2 regions of the Anaerobacillus sp. ABR4_321 genome follow, and region 2 is predicted to be linked to the other one. Evidence: riboswitches for the same ligand, from Rfam matches in the RefSeq annotation. Region 2 holds a riboswitch; the other holds the start of a gene.
What was found. A riboswitch is a leader RNA that binds a small molecule or an ion and turns the genes downstream of it on or off. The one in region 2 is predicted to bind thiamine pyrophosphate.
Positions count from the first base shown of each region.

Region 1: it holds a riboswitch for thiamine pyrophosphate, as region 2 does, so the genes downstream of both, tenA (thiaminase II) here and thiE (thiamine phosphate synthase) in region 2, are expected to answer to the same signal.

Region 1 is NZ_JBSWTK010000001.1:3,138,245-3,145,838, forward strand. It holds gene ACXADT_RS16375 (DegV family protein) at 1-605, shown strand, start outside; gene ACXADT_RS16380 (DUF3941 domain-containing protein) at 686-817, shown strand; gene ACXADT_RS16385 (energy-coupling factor transporter transmembrane component T family protein) at 1,226-2,026, opposite strand; gene ACXADT_RS16390 (ABC transporter ATP-binding protein) at 2,010-3,437, opposite strand; gene ACXADT_RS16395 (ECF transporter S component) at 3,449-4,027, opposite strand; gene tenA (thiaminase II) at 4,024-4,716, opposite strand; TPP riboswitch at 4,833-4,935, opposite strand; gene ACXADT_RS16405 (histidine kinase N-terminal domain-containing protein) at 4,984-6,111, opposite strand; gene ACXADT_RS16410 (SDR family oxidoreductase) at 6,254-7,123, shown strand; gene ku (non-homologous end joining protein Ku) at 7,384-7,594, shown strand, end outside.
Region 2 is NZ_JBSWTK010000001.1:2,101,041-2,108,634, forward strand. It holds gene ACXADT_RS10840 (ROK family glucokinase) at 1-773, shown strand, start outside; gene ACXADT_RS10845 (LTA synthase family protein) at 1,062-2,945, shown strand; gene ACXADT_RS10850 (M14 family metallopeptidase) at 3,057-4,244, shown strand; TPP riboswitch at 4,295-4,411, shown strand; gene thiE (thiamine phosphate synthase) at 4,485-5,135, shown strand; gene thiS (sulfur carrier protein ThiS) at 5,119-5,316, shown strand; gene ACXADT_RS10865 (thiazole synthase) at 5,313-6,092, shown strand; gene thiO (glycine oxidase ThiO) at 6,107-7,207, shown strand; gene thiD (bifunctional hydroxymethylpyrimidine kinase/phosphomethylpyrimidine kinase) at 7,224-7,594, shown strand, end outside.

The sequences.
Region 1 (7,594 bases), 1.0 Mb from region 2:
ATATCGGCCTCTCATCAGGTATATCTGGAACGTACCAATCAGCAGCCGTAATCAAAAATGAAGTCCAAGAAGAATACCCTGATGTCAAAATGGAAGTCGTTGACTCAAGAGGCGCATCTCTTGGATATGGGCTGATGGCGATCCACGCTTCAGAACTTTCAGCACAAGGAAAGAACGTTGAAGAGATACTCGAAAGCCTTAACGAATCATACATCGATCATATGGAACACATCTTTACTGTAGATGATCTCGACTTCCTACAAAGAGGTGGCAGAGTGAGTAAAGCATCTGCTTTCTTTGGCGGCATGTTAAAAATAAAGCCGATCCTCCATGTGGAAGATGGAAAACTCGTTCCGATCGAAAAAGTCCGTGGAAAGAGCAAGGTGTACAAGCGGATGGTTGAAATCATGGAAGAACGCGGTGTGAACCTTCAATCTCAGGTGATCGGTATCTCACATGGTGATGACCTTGAAAGTGCTGAAAAACTAAAAGAAGCGATTCAAGAAAAGTACGGCGGACAAGACTTCATCATCACTGAAGTTGGTGCCACGATCGGTTCTCACTCAGGCCCAGGTACACTTGCCTTATTTTTCCTAAATAAGTAAATTGTATGCTACATAGTATCTCCTTCAACTGTGTACCCTAAAAGTAGTGATTTAAACTATGGGTCCAGGGAGGGAATATCGTGCCTAATACGACAGACAATAATAAAAAGCCAGTGGATCATAATGCGAAGCGAATGCTGAAAAATGATCAAAAAGAAATAAACCGTGAAAAAGGGAAACATCAGTATTCAAAGAGCAGTGATCATCTATAAAAATCAAGCAGGCTGAACGATCAGCCTGCTTTTTTTGATCAAAAAAACAAAACTGCCTATTGACCGGCAGTCTGTACCTTATCTAGAAACCTATGTCATTATTCGGTGCTCCCGATGCCGTAGTCTATGACAATCGCATGCTTTCCGCGGACGAACGTCCAAGCCCGAGGTGAAAACCACACCCCGGTCTCGGCCGCCCGTTCTACCGCAGGAGTCCGCGATTGTCTCTCCTACTCGAAGTGAATAAATCCAAAACGAACATCCCGTCCCATTGATTAACAAATGAGAATTCTGATCTTCCATTTATCCTTCAAGTTATTTATAACGGAAAAGATCGACTAGTCTCACCGCAACACCGAGACTTTCTCTACACTCTAAAAACTTCCCATTGCTCGGCAGTTTTGTTTTTCATTCTGAATTTCTCACATCTGTAATTTCATATGTGGGGACTTCTAACCCCAACCAGACCATGGTCACTACTCCTAGGACGATGTACAGAACAAACAGTCCATCGAATTTTGATAAACGGGTCTCATAATAATACGTCCGTTTTCCATTGTGGAACTGCTTCGATTCCATCGCCACTGCTATTCGATGCGCTCTCCGAATACTTTGGGATAAAAGCGGTACAGCATACAACGTGATGGATTGCGTAATCCTCTTCCACCCTTTCTCTTTCTTTACTCCACGAACTAACAGCGCATTCTTAAGCTGTTGAAACTCTTCCACCATCATCGGTAGGATTCGAACTGCCGCCATAAAGCTATATGCAAACCGAGGAGGGACTTTCAGCTGCTGAGTCAATGAGTAAAATAGCAGGACAGGTCTTGTCGTAAGAGCAAAGATCAAACCGAGCAATGCAAAGTTAAGTGCTCGGAATCCAATATGAAGACCTCTGTAAAAGCTCTCTTCCGTAATATGAATGAGTCCCCACTTCCACCACGTCGTCGTACCCTGTCCAAAAAAGATCATGCTTGATGAGCTAGATACAAACAAAAGAAGAAACGGAATCATCAAAATCAACAATAGCTTTCTTTTATGTCCTGTAAAGAACGCCACAAGAATGAGCGGGAGCAGCGTTACATACGTGATGATGTTCGGATTATGAATAAACAACAGCCCTAAAAACAAGAAAAGGAAAAAGACGAGCTTAAAGGCAGGATTCATGCGATGTAACCACGTTTCATTGTAATCAAGAGTCAACTGCATGAACGACAGCCTCCTCTCCTCGATTCACGTTACGATCAGATACCCTTCTCCCTTTCGAGATGATCCACTCTCTCGTCGCGTACGTTTCTACGATGTTTTGGTCATGAGTAACCATCATGATGGTGATCCCTTTTGACCGTAAATCCTCGAAATACTCCAGTAGTTTGAAGGTATTCTTTGCATCCTGTCCAAACGTTGGCTCGTCTAACAATAGGACCCGTTGATTTCCAAACAATGCCGTTCCAACACTCAGCTTGCGCTTTTGTCCCGTCGAGAGCTGATAAGGATGCTGATGTTGATGGTTTAACAACTCATAGTTCTGAAGCCAGGTCGTGACTCGATTCTGTACGTCCTCAGACATCGAATATGCTAACTCATCATATACCGAATTCGTAACAAATTGAAATTCTGGATTTTGAAATACAAACGCTAGTTTTTCTCTAGCTTCTTTTATAGAGTGCAACGCTTTACCGTCAACATGTACATCTCCGGTTGTTTTCAACACTTGCATGATACTAAGGAGAAGAGAACTTTTCCCGGCTCCATTCTCGCCAGTGACGACGATCCACTCACCTTCATGGATCACGGCTTCAGGAAGTTCAACAAGACACTTCTTCCCTTTGAAGCCTTTTAAATCCTTAATGGTCATAACAGAGAGGGCGTTTTTCGTCTCCCTTTTCAAGCCATGCTCGTGTTCTTTCCAAATACCAGGGTACCAAATTCCGAATTCCTTCATCTTATGTTTATAAAAAGAAAGAATCGTTTCAGGGTCACTATCTGCAAGTATCGTTCCGCTATCGTCGAAAAGAACAACGCGATCTACAAAATCGATGACATGATCAACCTTATGTTCTACGATTACCATCGTTTGATGCTGTTCGATCTTTTTTATCGTCTCCCATACGTCCTTCGTCCCTTCAGGATCTAGAAGAGCTGTAGGCTCATCCAAGTAAAGGACATCTGGTTCTAAAGATAAAACGGATGCAATAGCAAGCCTTTGCTTCATTCCTTGAGAGAGCGTAGCGATTTCAACATGAGGATCATCAAAATGTAACCCAACCTTATCGAGGTACGTATTGATCAATCCCTTCATCTCGCTTCTAGGGATAGCACGGTTCTCTAAAACAAAAGCCATTTCCTCATCAACGTAAGGCATACAAAATTGTGCGTCAGGATCTTGAAACACATACCCTGTCGATTCAGGAATCATCTTCTCTTCCACTTTCATTGGGACTGGTACTGCCGCTGGGATGAGTCCCGATAATACTTGAAGCAACGTTGATTTTCCACAGCCACTAGGACCTAGTAAAAGCACCTTTTCCCCTTTTTCGATATGAAGTGTAAGGTCATTAAAAAGGAGCTCAGATGCTCCTGCATATTTCACTCTAAGATTCGTCACTCCTACTCTCATAAGCTGCCTCCTTACTTATCCAATGCTTTGAAGTCCTCATGACTAGCAGGTCTTACAAGGCTTGTCACCCCTGTTTTTTCAAGAGCTTCCACAAGGAAGTAAGCAAAGATTCCGGCGATCAGTATACCACCAAGAACTCGAGCTGAGATCAATAATAGCAAGTTCCACAGTGCGAGATCTAAAATGTAACCGTAAGCTACATCCATGATCAAGGAACCTGCAGCTGCTGCAATTCCACTAAGAGCAGCTACAAATGCTGTGTAGCGCTTATATCTAAACAGCGCAAAGACAAGTTCAGTTCCAAGACCTTGAACGATTCCATATAGAAGAACAGAGAGACCATACTCTGAGCCGACTAGAAATTCACCTGAAGCCGCTGCTGTTTCGGCAAGCAGTGCTACACCTGGCTTTCGTAAGATCAACATTGCGACTGTTCCTGCTATAAACCACATGCCATATACGATGTCCCCAACATGAAGGCCAAATGGTTTCACAAGGTTATAAACGGGGCCCCAGAGTTTATAAATGATACCAAAAACAAGTGCGATGACGATGGTGATCAGAATATCTGAAAGTTTCAACCTTTTCATATCCGCTCCTCCTCCAGGATTGGAACAGGCCACTGTTCAATCGTATATGCCATCTCCCAAAAACCATACTCAAGTTGACAGCTTTGAATATAAAGGTCTCTCATCCTCTTAAACTCAGCCTCCGTAGCTGATTTAGCTCTTTCGTCCACAATTTCCCTCAGTTGATCTGTTACGGACACCATCTCTTTTTCACCGTAAAATGTGATCCAATCGTAAAATGGATGATCTTTCCTTGGAGAAAGGTCTTCAATCAGTCGCTGTCCAATCTCTTGATACGTCCATGGACAAGGAAGTAGAGCAGCAGCAATATCACCTAATGATCCAGAATGAGCTGCATCGAGCATGTGTCTCGTATAATGATGGGCAGTTGGGGCGAGCGGAAATCCTTGCAATTCATCGTACGTCACGCCTGCCACGTTACAGAAGTTCGTATGAGGGTGAACTTCACTGTTTAAGACAAATGAGATTTGTTCATTGAAGAATTCCATCTCCTCTCTCTTTTCACATTTCGATAGTGCAATCCCATAAATACGAGCAAACGTATTCAAGTACTCGAAATCCTGCTTCACATAATGAATAAGCTGCTCTTTTCCCAACTTGCCTTCAGCGATGCCCCTCACGAACGGATGTTGGTAAATGGCTTCAAAAATTGGTTCTGCTTCTCTTCTAATTTGATCAGTAAACAACATAAAAAACTCCTTTCCGCTTATCATCCGCCTGATGAAGAGGAAAGGAGCTCACATGCACGAACATCAACATTTTTGAAGCAAAACAAAAACCGCTCCAAAAATGGAGCGGTTGCGTTATGCATCCGTCTCCACTTTCCTCCGCTGGCGCTAACCAGATCAGGTTCAAAGGGTCCAGGTATTCCTGTCTCAGTCATGTGAATGACTCCCCTAGTGGACTATAAGCATTTCATATTATAATCTTAAAGCTACTATTCATTTCTTCCTCTGTCAACAATTTTCTGGAAGTTTAATTACGAATGTTGTTTCATCTTCATTGGAACGCACAGAGATGGATCCATTGTGTTTTTCAATAATTTGTTTGCAAACCGAGAGCCCAAGGCCTGTTCCGAGCTCCTTCGTACTAATAAAAGGCTCAAATATACTTTCAACGAGATGAGAAGGGATCGGCTCGCCGTTGTTCGTAATTTGAGTGATAACCCACTCACCCTCCTTAAACCCCTCGACCACTATCTTTCGTGACTCTTGATCGTTCTCACTCAATTCTTCTATCGAGTTTATCATGATATTTAGAACAACTTGTTTAAGCTGTTCCTCAACGCCGCAAACGAACAATTCTTTAGAAACCGTTGTGATCACTTCAATATTCGATTCAAGGAACCTCGGGTATAACACTTCGACAGAGTACTCGAGCAAACTAGTCATGTTCACCTTCGACGGCGTATCGTCGATTCCACGCATCTTTGAAAGGAATAAAAATTGACGAACTTTTTCTTCAAGATTGTTCATTTCTTCATTGATAATTTCAAAATAGTGGTTCCTCAGCGTCTCATGCTGCTGTCCTTCTAAAAGTTTGAGAAACCCTTTTATCGATGTGAGAGGATTACGAAATTCATGAGCGAAGCTAGCCCCTAACTGTCCAAGAATCGTAAGTCGATCGCTGTGCATCTCTTTAATAAACAAATTCTTATCTTGAATGATACTATCTTTTTGCTTCGTATATTCGGTCACTGAATGGTAAAGGTAAGAATTAAAATAATCATTGACCTTATCTAATGCTCTCGATAGATCGTCGCGATTGAATTCCGATTCATTTAATACAGAAATCACCACTGAACGACCTGAATTAATATTCGCTACGAATTCACCTATATTCACATTCGCTTGAATACGCTCCGTTGCGATTTTCTTGGTTAGCGTGACGATCCAACTTTCATCTTCTGTCAAAATAAAATGAGAAATCAATTCTACCGTTCGTTTCCCGTTGTTTATGATTTCTTCATAGTAAGGATCTTCTTTCGAGAGCTTTGCGATGTTTAGCCACTTTTGAACAATTTTTGGCTGGCTATCTTTTAAAAATGCTGCGAGTTGTTGTTCAAACTGTTTATCATTTTCCATGGCGTTCCCTCACTGACTACTTATGCTTGTTCTAGTTTATCATGAAATACTGATTCCTACATGATAGAAGCAATGTTTGAAAACTAACAGGAATGGTAATCACTACCATAGGTAAAATTATTCTTGAGGAGATGATCTGATTATGCGACCAGATTTTAAACAAACGGATGGTCAACCAGCTCAACATCAAAACCATCAACCAGGCTCACAAGAAGAAATGAATCCAAAGCCATTGATTGAAAACTGGGATTACAAAGGGTCTGGCAAGCTTACGAATAAAGTTGCTCTCATTACGGGTGGTGACAGTGGGATCGGTGAAGCTGCCGCTCTCGCCTATGCGAAAGAAGGAGCTAAACTCGCAATCGTTTACTTAGATGAAGAAGAAGATGCTCAAAACACGAAAAAACTCATCGAGGAGCATGGGGCTGAATGCCTTCTGCTCTCGGGTGATATCGGTGATGAAGCATTTTGTCAAAGCGTGATCAACCAAGTGATCGAAGCTTATGGCACCCTTGATATCCTGATTAACAACGCAGCCGAACAGCATCCTCAGAAAGGGTTAGAGGATATTACTGCAGAACAACTTGAGAAAACGTACCGAACGAACGTGTTTTCCATGTTCCATCTAACAAAAGCCGCTCTCCCTCATTTGAAAAAGGGTAGCGCAATCATCAACACGTCTTCCATAACAGCTTACGAAGGAAACGAACAGCTGATCGACTATGCGAGTACGAAAGGTGCAATCACGTCCTTTACAAGGAGCATGGCAAAATCGCTCGTAGGAAAAGGTATCCGTGTGAATAGCGTTGCTCCCGGGCCAATTTGGACACCATTGATTCCATCCACTTTTTCAGCAGATAAGGTGAAGAACTTTGGAACGAATACACCGATGGGACGCCCTGGACAGCCAGAAGAACTCGCTGCTGCTTATGTGCTTCTTGGTTCCGACGACTCTTCCTATATGACGGGGCAAACCATCCACATTAACGGCGGACAGTATATGACTTCATAGGACCTTATCCAAACCTCCTTTTCGAAGGAGGTTTTTTACTTTGGCTAATAAATACGGATTTTTGGACAACAAATCGAGATTTTAGACAGTAAAATGGATGTTTGGCTAATAAATTTATTTTTTAGACAATAAAGCTCTCTGACGGGCAAATCCGACTCCTCTTTCATTCTATGTGCAACCGAATCCCACCCTTTTCTCTGCATGCTTTATCGTTCATGAGACATTCTAACAGTATAGAGAAGCTGAAAGGATTGAATATCATGCATACGATGTGGAAAGGCTCGATAAGCTTCGGTTTGGTTAATATTCCGATAAAGCTATATTCCGCTACAGAAAATAAAGATATCAAAATGCGCTACCTTCACGAGAAGTGTCATACGCCGATAAAATATGAGAAAACATGTCCTCACTGTGAAAAAGCACTTGAATCAGATGAAATCGTGAGAGGCTACGAGTATGAAGACGGTAAGT
Region 2 (7,594 bases):
ATTTTATCGGAATCGGTATGGGAGCCCCTGGCTTTATTGAAATGGAAACTGGATTTATTTATCATGCGGTGAACATCGGCTGGAGAGATTTTCCTTTGAAAGACAAGCTTGAGATGGAAACGGGGCTACCAGTAATCATTGATAATGATGCCAACATAGCTGCTCTTGGTGAAATGTGGCGAGGAGCAGGAGATGGAGCAAGAGATCTCTTATGTGTAACCCTTGGGACTGGGGTAGGTGGAGGAATTATCTCTGGTGGAGAAATTATTCATGGAACGAATGGTATGGCTGGAGAGATTGGTCATATTACATCGATCGTTGATGGTGGCGTTCAGTGTAACTGTGGAAAGAAAGGGTGTCTAGAAACGATTGCATCTGCTACCGGTGTTGTCAGAACAGCGCTCGAAACGATGGATGAACATCCAGAAGGATCCTTACATAAAATAAGCGGAGAAATTACGGCACGTGACGTTTTTGACGCGTATCGAGCAGGTGATGCTCATGCAACAGAAGTCGTAACCTTCACTACATCTCATCTAGGACTGGCGATCGCTAACCTTGCGAATGCTTTAAATCCGTCGAAGATCGTGATAGGCGGAGGCGTGTCTAAAGCAGGAGATACATTGCTTTTACCATTAAAAGAAGAATTCGATAAATTTGCACTTCCACGTGTAAAAGCAGGTGCTGATTTTGCGATCGCAACGTTAGGAAATGATGCTGGCGTCATTGGTGGCGCTTGGTTAGTCAAGACGAAGCTTATGCAAAAGTCCTGATAAAACATGTTTAATCCTTAACATTACCGGGAATTAATGAGGTCTGAACAATAAGACCTCTTTTTTTTATGTAAAATAACCCAAATTGAAACTTTTTATTCGGATGAATCGTTATTATTAGTAGGGAAAAGACAAGTTTTTAAATGAAAACGCAGATTTTGGAGGAAAATAAGGAGAAAAGGTAGTTGAATTATTTCCAAAAACGTACTATCATATCGTTTATGTATGGTTGATAACGAAACAGATGGTAGCTCTTTCCTTATAGCCAACTAAGGAGGTACTAAGTAAATGATGAAAAAGCTACAAAACAAATATTCATTTTTCTTTATTGTAGCAATTATGCTTTGGATTAAAACGTATTTTGTATATGAATTTGCTTTTAACATTGAAACAGAGAATAAAATGGAAGGGATTATCCTCTTTCTGAATCCATTAAGCTCTATTCTATTGTTCCTAGGTTTTGCTTTATTCGCATCTCCTAAGTATAGAAACAGAGTTCTACTAATAATCGATTTCATTGGTTCTTTCATATTATTCGCTAACGTCGTTTATTATCGTGAGTTTACAGACTTCATCACGATCCCATTGTTATTCCAAACAAATAACATGGGTGAACTTGGAAACAGTATTACGGAGCTCGTAAGAGGATATGACTTCTTCCTCTTCCTTGATATCATTGTGTTAGCTGTTTACCTCATGGTACGTAAGACAAAAAAATTTGAAGTGAAGAAGAAAGAAATCGCTATTGTTTTCGCAAGTGCAATTGCGCTTTTCGCAGTCAACGTAGGTCTTGCAGAGACAGAACGTCCACAGCTGTTAACACGTACATTTGACCGTGAAATGCTTATTAAATATATCGGAACATTTAACTACCATGTTTACGATGCTGTTCTCCAGTCTAAAGCAAAAGCGCAGCGTGCTTTTGCAGATGGCAGTGAGATTGTGGATATTGAAAACTATGTCAAAGCCAATCACGTCGAACCAAACCCAGAAATGTTTGGAAAAGCAGAAGGTAAAAACGTTATCCTCGTTTCACTCGAATCTACACAAACCTTCGTTGTTAACGAAGAAGTAGATGGTAAGGAAATCACACCTTTCCTTAATGATCTAATTGAAGATAGCTATTATTTCCCTAACTTTTATCACCAAACAGCACAGGGGAAAACATCTGATTCAGAATTTATTGTTGAAAACTCCTTGTACGGACTTCCAAGTGGAGCGGTTTTCTTTACACATTCTGGAAATGAATACAATGCTAGCCCTGAGGTTTTAAGTGAAGAAGGTTACTACAGTTCAGTGTTCCACGCAAACAACAAGAGTTTCTGGAACCGTGATGTTATGTATGATGCTCTTAAATATGACAAGTTCTATGACATCAATGATTTTTCTGTAACTCCTGAAAACTCGATCGGGTGGGGACTGAAAGATGAGTACTTCTTTGATCAGTCGATTAAATATTTGAAGACAATGCCTGAACCTTACTATGCAAAGTACATCACGCTCACAAACCATTTTCCTTTTACACTTGAAAAAGAAGATGAGTACATTCCAGAGTGGACTTCTGATGATGGAACAGTGAATCGTTTCTTCACGACTGTAAGATATCAGGATGAAGCTCTTAAGAAGTTTTTCGAACGCATGAAAGAAGAAGGGCTATATGAAGACTCAATCTTCGTATTGTATGGAGACCACTATGGAATTTCTCAGAACCACAACAAGGCAATGGGAGAATTCCTTGGTAAAGAAATCACGCCATTTGAGACCACTCAATTACAACGAGTACCATTAGTCGTTCATATTCCTGGTCAAGAAGGGGAAGTGATGGAACAGGTAAGCGGTCAAATTGACCTGAAACCAACTATTATGCACCTTCTCGGAATCGAAACCAAAGATATGATTAAGTTCGGTAACGATTTATTCGCAGAAAAGCAAGATAACTTTACAATTCTTCGTGACGGAAGCTTTATCACCGAAGACCACCTTTATACCAATAACGTTTGTTATGACAAAGAAACTGGAGAGGAAACGGATAAAGCTGCCTGTGAACCATACATGGAGAAAGCTAAAACGGATCTTGCCTATTCCGATAAAATCGTCTACGGCGATCTGCTTCGTTTCTTTGGTGAAAACAACGAACAACCCACTGATGAAAGCGAAAAAACAGAACAGTAAGTAAAGAACCATGCCCACAGGGCATGGTTCTTTTGTTTTGGTTTATTAGCATACTACGATGAGCTCTCTACATAGCATAGTATGAAGGCTTCTAGGGTGGAGGGATTGGATATGAGAGTAAGAGTGAAGAGTGGAGATACAATGTGGAAGTATAGCAGAGTATTTCAAATACCAATGCAGCTTATCATCGATAGCAATGAAAGCGTTGATCCAAATCGGCTAGTCATAGGAGATATGATCAATATACCTGGCTACGTAACGAAAAGCTATACGATACGAAAGGGAGATACGCTCTGGAGTATAGCTTTGTGGTATGACGCGCCTCTGGATGGAATCTTACTCATTAATGATGCCAATCCTTTCGCGTTACAAGTTGGAGAGAAAGTAAACGTCCCCATTCGAATGATTTGGCCTCTTGTGAATCCAGAGCAAAATTATACTTATGAAACGATGGTAAAAGATATACAAAAGCTGTTAGCTGTTTATCCGTTTATAAAACGGTCTGTTATCGGTGAGTCTGTTATGGGGAAGCCTATTCCGGAATTACGAGTAGGCGTGGGTTCCAAGAAAGTCCATATGAATGGGGCCTTTCATGCAAATGAATGGCTGACAACAGCCCTATTGATGAAGTTATTAAACGATTACTTAATGGCACTTACGAACACTCAGGTGCTAAGTGGTGTTTACTTGCCACCTCTTTACGATTCTACGTCCCTTTCAATTGTTCCGATGGTAAACCCTGATGGAGTAAACTTGGTCATTGATGGCTTGCCAGAAGAAGAGCCATATCGCACGTTAGCGAACGATCTAAATAATGGGAGTGGAGACTTTAATCGCTGGAAAGCGAACATACGAGGTGTAGATTTAAATAATCAGTATCCTGCTAAATGGGAAATAGAGGCAGAACGGAAGCCGAAGAAACCATCACCGAGAAATTTTCCTGGTTATGAACCTTTAAGTGAGCCTGAAGCAATTGCAATTGCAGAACTCTCACAACGTAGGAATTTTGACCGAGCACTTGCATTCCATTCTCAAGGAGAGGTCATCTTTTGGGGATATGAAGGTCTTGAGCCGCCTGAATCTGAAGTTTTAGTAACTGAATATTCAAGGTTGAGTGGCTATCGCCCGATTCGCTATGTTGATAGTTTTGCAGGCTATAAAGATTGGTTTATTCAAGATTTTAGAAGACCAGGCTTTACAGTAGAGATAGGAAAGGGAGAAAACCCGCTTCCTATAAGTCAATTTGGTAAGATTTATAACGATACGATAGGGATATTTCTATCCTCTCTCTATATGTAATTTACTTGTCATCATTATGATTGTTTGCCATAATGAAAGAGAACTGAATAGTTGTTGACTAGGGGTGCCTACGTATTCGGGTAGGCTGAGAATAGGAAACCAATACTTTCTATACCCTTGAACCTGATCTGGTTTATACCAGCGTAGGGAAGTCGGTAGAGGTATTTAATATGATAACTGCCCTCATTCCATACGCGGAATGAGGGCTTTTTATATTTTTCTGAGAAAGGAAGGATAAAAATGAAAGATTTTAACCTATATGTTATAACCGGTGAAGAATTTCATCCTGATAGAAGTTTATATGATGTGATGGAGGAGGCAATGTTAGGCGGAGCTGAGATTATCCAACTTCGTGATAAGCACAGTAGCAAGAAGGTGATTTTGGAAAAAGCCAGGATACTCCGTGAATTGACAAGTAAGCACAATGTAACGTTTATCGTTAATGATCATATTGATGTTGCACTGGCTGTAGATGCAGATGGTGTTCATCTAGGACAGGATGATCTACCGATAAGCGTAGCAAGACAAATTATAGGTACGGATAAAATCATAGGAATCTCTACCCACAAGATAGAGGAAGCGCGCCTTGCAGAAAAAGAGGGTGCGGATTATATAGGAGCTGGACCTGTTTATAAAACGAATAGTAAAAGCGATGTGGTCGATCCAGTGACTACAGCTTACATTAAAGCCGTTGCATCAGAAATTACCATACCGTTTGTTGCAATAGGTGGGATCAAGCTCCATAACGTGGAGGAAGTTTTGAGTGCTGGTGCGTCCCGAATATGTGTAATTAGTGAGGTTGTAGGTAGCTCTAACGTTCAAGGTACTAGTGAAGCATTCATTGATAAGATTATTCGTTCAAAGGAGGTGAATCATGAGACTGCATATTAATGGCGAAACGTATGACCTTGAAGTAGCGACTATGGCGGATGTGGTTCATCACTTCCAGTTACAAAAAGGTTTGGTAGCGACTGAATTAGATGGAACGATTATAGACCGTGACCGTTGGGACGATACGGAGCTAAGAGATGGCATGAAAATTGAACTTGTTCAATTTGTGGGAGGTGGATGAATATGAACGATGTACTAACAATCGGTGGAAAACAATTCGACTCTAGATTGTTCCTAGGAACAGGGAGGTATCCAAATCCCTTCGTACAAAATCAGGCAATCGAAGCTTCAGAGGCTGAAGTATTAACCTTTGCAATCAGGAGAGTCAATTTGAACTCTCCTGACGAGGACGCGATTCTTCAGCACTTGGGTGACAAAACGTTTCAATACTTGCCCAATACATCTGGTGCTACATCTGCTGAGGAAGCGGTAAGAATCGCTAAATTAGCTAGATCTTCAGGGTTGAGCAACTGGATAAAGATTGAAGTGAGCAGAAATGATAAGACGCTATTGCCAGATCCAATCGAAACAGTAAAAGCGACAGAGATCTTAGCGAACGATGGATTTGTAGTCTTACCATATACATCGGATGACCCAGCATTGTGCTACAGGTTACAGGAAGCTGGAGCAGCTGCAGTCATGCCCGGCGGGTCTCCCATCGGAACTGGGCTAGGAATATTGAATCCATATAATATCGAACTCATTACAGAGGAGTTGACGGTTCCTGTCATCGTTGATGCGGGACTAGGTAGCGCAGCAGATGTAACAAAGGCGATGGAGCTTGGTGCCGACGGTGTGCTGTTAAACACGGCAATAGCAAAAGCAAGAAATCCGGTCAAGATGGCTGAAGCAGTAAAACACGCGATTAAGGCGGGAAGACTTTCTTATTTATCAGGTCGAATACCTAAGAAAAAGTATGCCACTGCGAGTAGTACGATAGACTATATTTCGAAGTAGAAGGGTGTTGTAACATGGCTAGCGTTTCAATAGTTGGTGGAGGTGTCATCGGCCTGTCGATCGCTTATGAGTGCAGGAAACGAGGATTTGAAGTTACCGTAATTGAATCGGGAGTATGTGGTGGACAAGCATCTGGTGCTGCTGCTGGGATGCTTGCTCCTTATTCCGAGATAACTGAAGACCCTGATGATTTCTTTAAATTATGCCAAAGAAGTCTTAATCTATACCCTGATTGGGTCGAGCATATCATGCAATCATCGAATGAATCATTTGAATTTAGCAATTGTGGAAGCCTTTATGCTATTTTTCATGAAGCCGAACTCCTTTCGCTAGAAGCAAAGAAACGGTGGCAAAGTGAATATGGAATACAATCCTACTTGTTATCAGGAGATGAAGCTAGAGAAAAGGAGCCTTTACTCTCTGACGAAGTATACGCTGCACTTTGGTGCCCTGCTGAAAGTCATATCTATGCACCGGGATATGTAAAAGCATTGATTCAAGCATGCAGAAATGCTGGTGTTAGCATCATAGAACATGCTGGCGAGGCAGAGTTAGTAGATGGTGAGCCTCACCTCGTTAGCACAGATAAAGGTTTGATAAAAGGTGACTTTATTGTGCTTGCAACCGGAGCATGGTCACAGAACTGGGAAAAAGGACTAAATTGCTCATTACCTGTTTTTCCGATCAGAGGACAGATTTGTGCATATGATGGCCCATCATTAAGTCATATCGTGTTTACCAGTCAAGGTTATTTTGTTGGAAAAGAGAACGGAACGCTAATTGCAGGTGCTTCTGAAGATATTGCCGGTTTTGACACTAGTGTTACGGAGCATGGGATAAACCGTTTAGAATCTTGGAGTAAAAAAGTGTTACCTGATCTAAGGGAAGAACGACCGTTTCATAAATGGGCAGGGTTAAGGCCAGCCTCACAGGACGGTTTTCCGATCATAGGAAAGGTTATTGAAAAACCATCAATCCTCATAGCATCAGGACATTACCGTAATGGAATATTACTCAGTCCAGTAACGGCTGAAATCATCGCAAATGAAATCGAAGAAATGCCTCAAGAAATTCCAATCGAGAGCTTTAGACCGGAACGGTTTCAGTTCGTTTAGAAAGGAATGAAAGGAAATGTATAAAGTACTTACGATTGCAGGGTCTGATAGCGGAGGGGGAGCTGGGATTCAGGCTGATCTAAAGACGTTTCAAGAGAGAGATGTCTACGGGATGAGCGTTATAACTGCACTAACTGCCCAAAACTCTCTAGGTGTTCATGGCATCTATCCACAATCTTTAGAAGCGATATCGAAACAAATCGACGCAGTATTATCGGACATCGGAGCGGATGCGATCAAAACAGGGATGCTCTTTTCTGCAGAAATCATCCAAACCATTGCTTTGAAATTGAAAGAGTACAACATAACGAACCTCGTGATCGACCCTGTCATGATTGCAAAAGGAGGTTCGACGCTTTTAGAAAAAGAAGCAGTTGAGTCATTAAA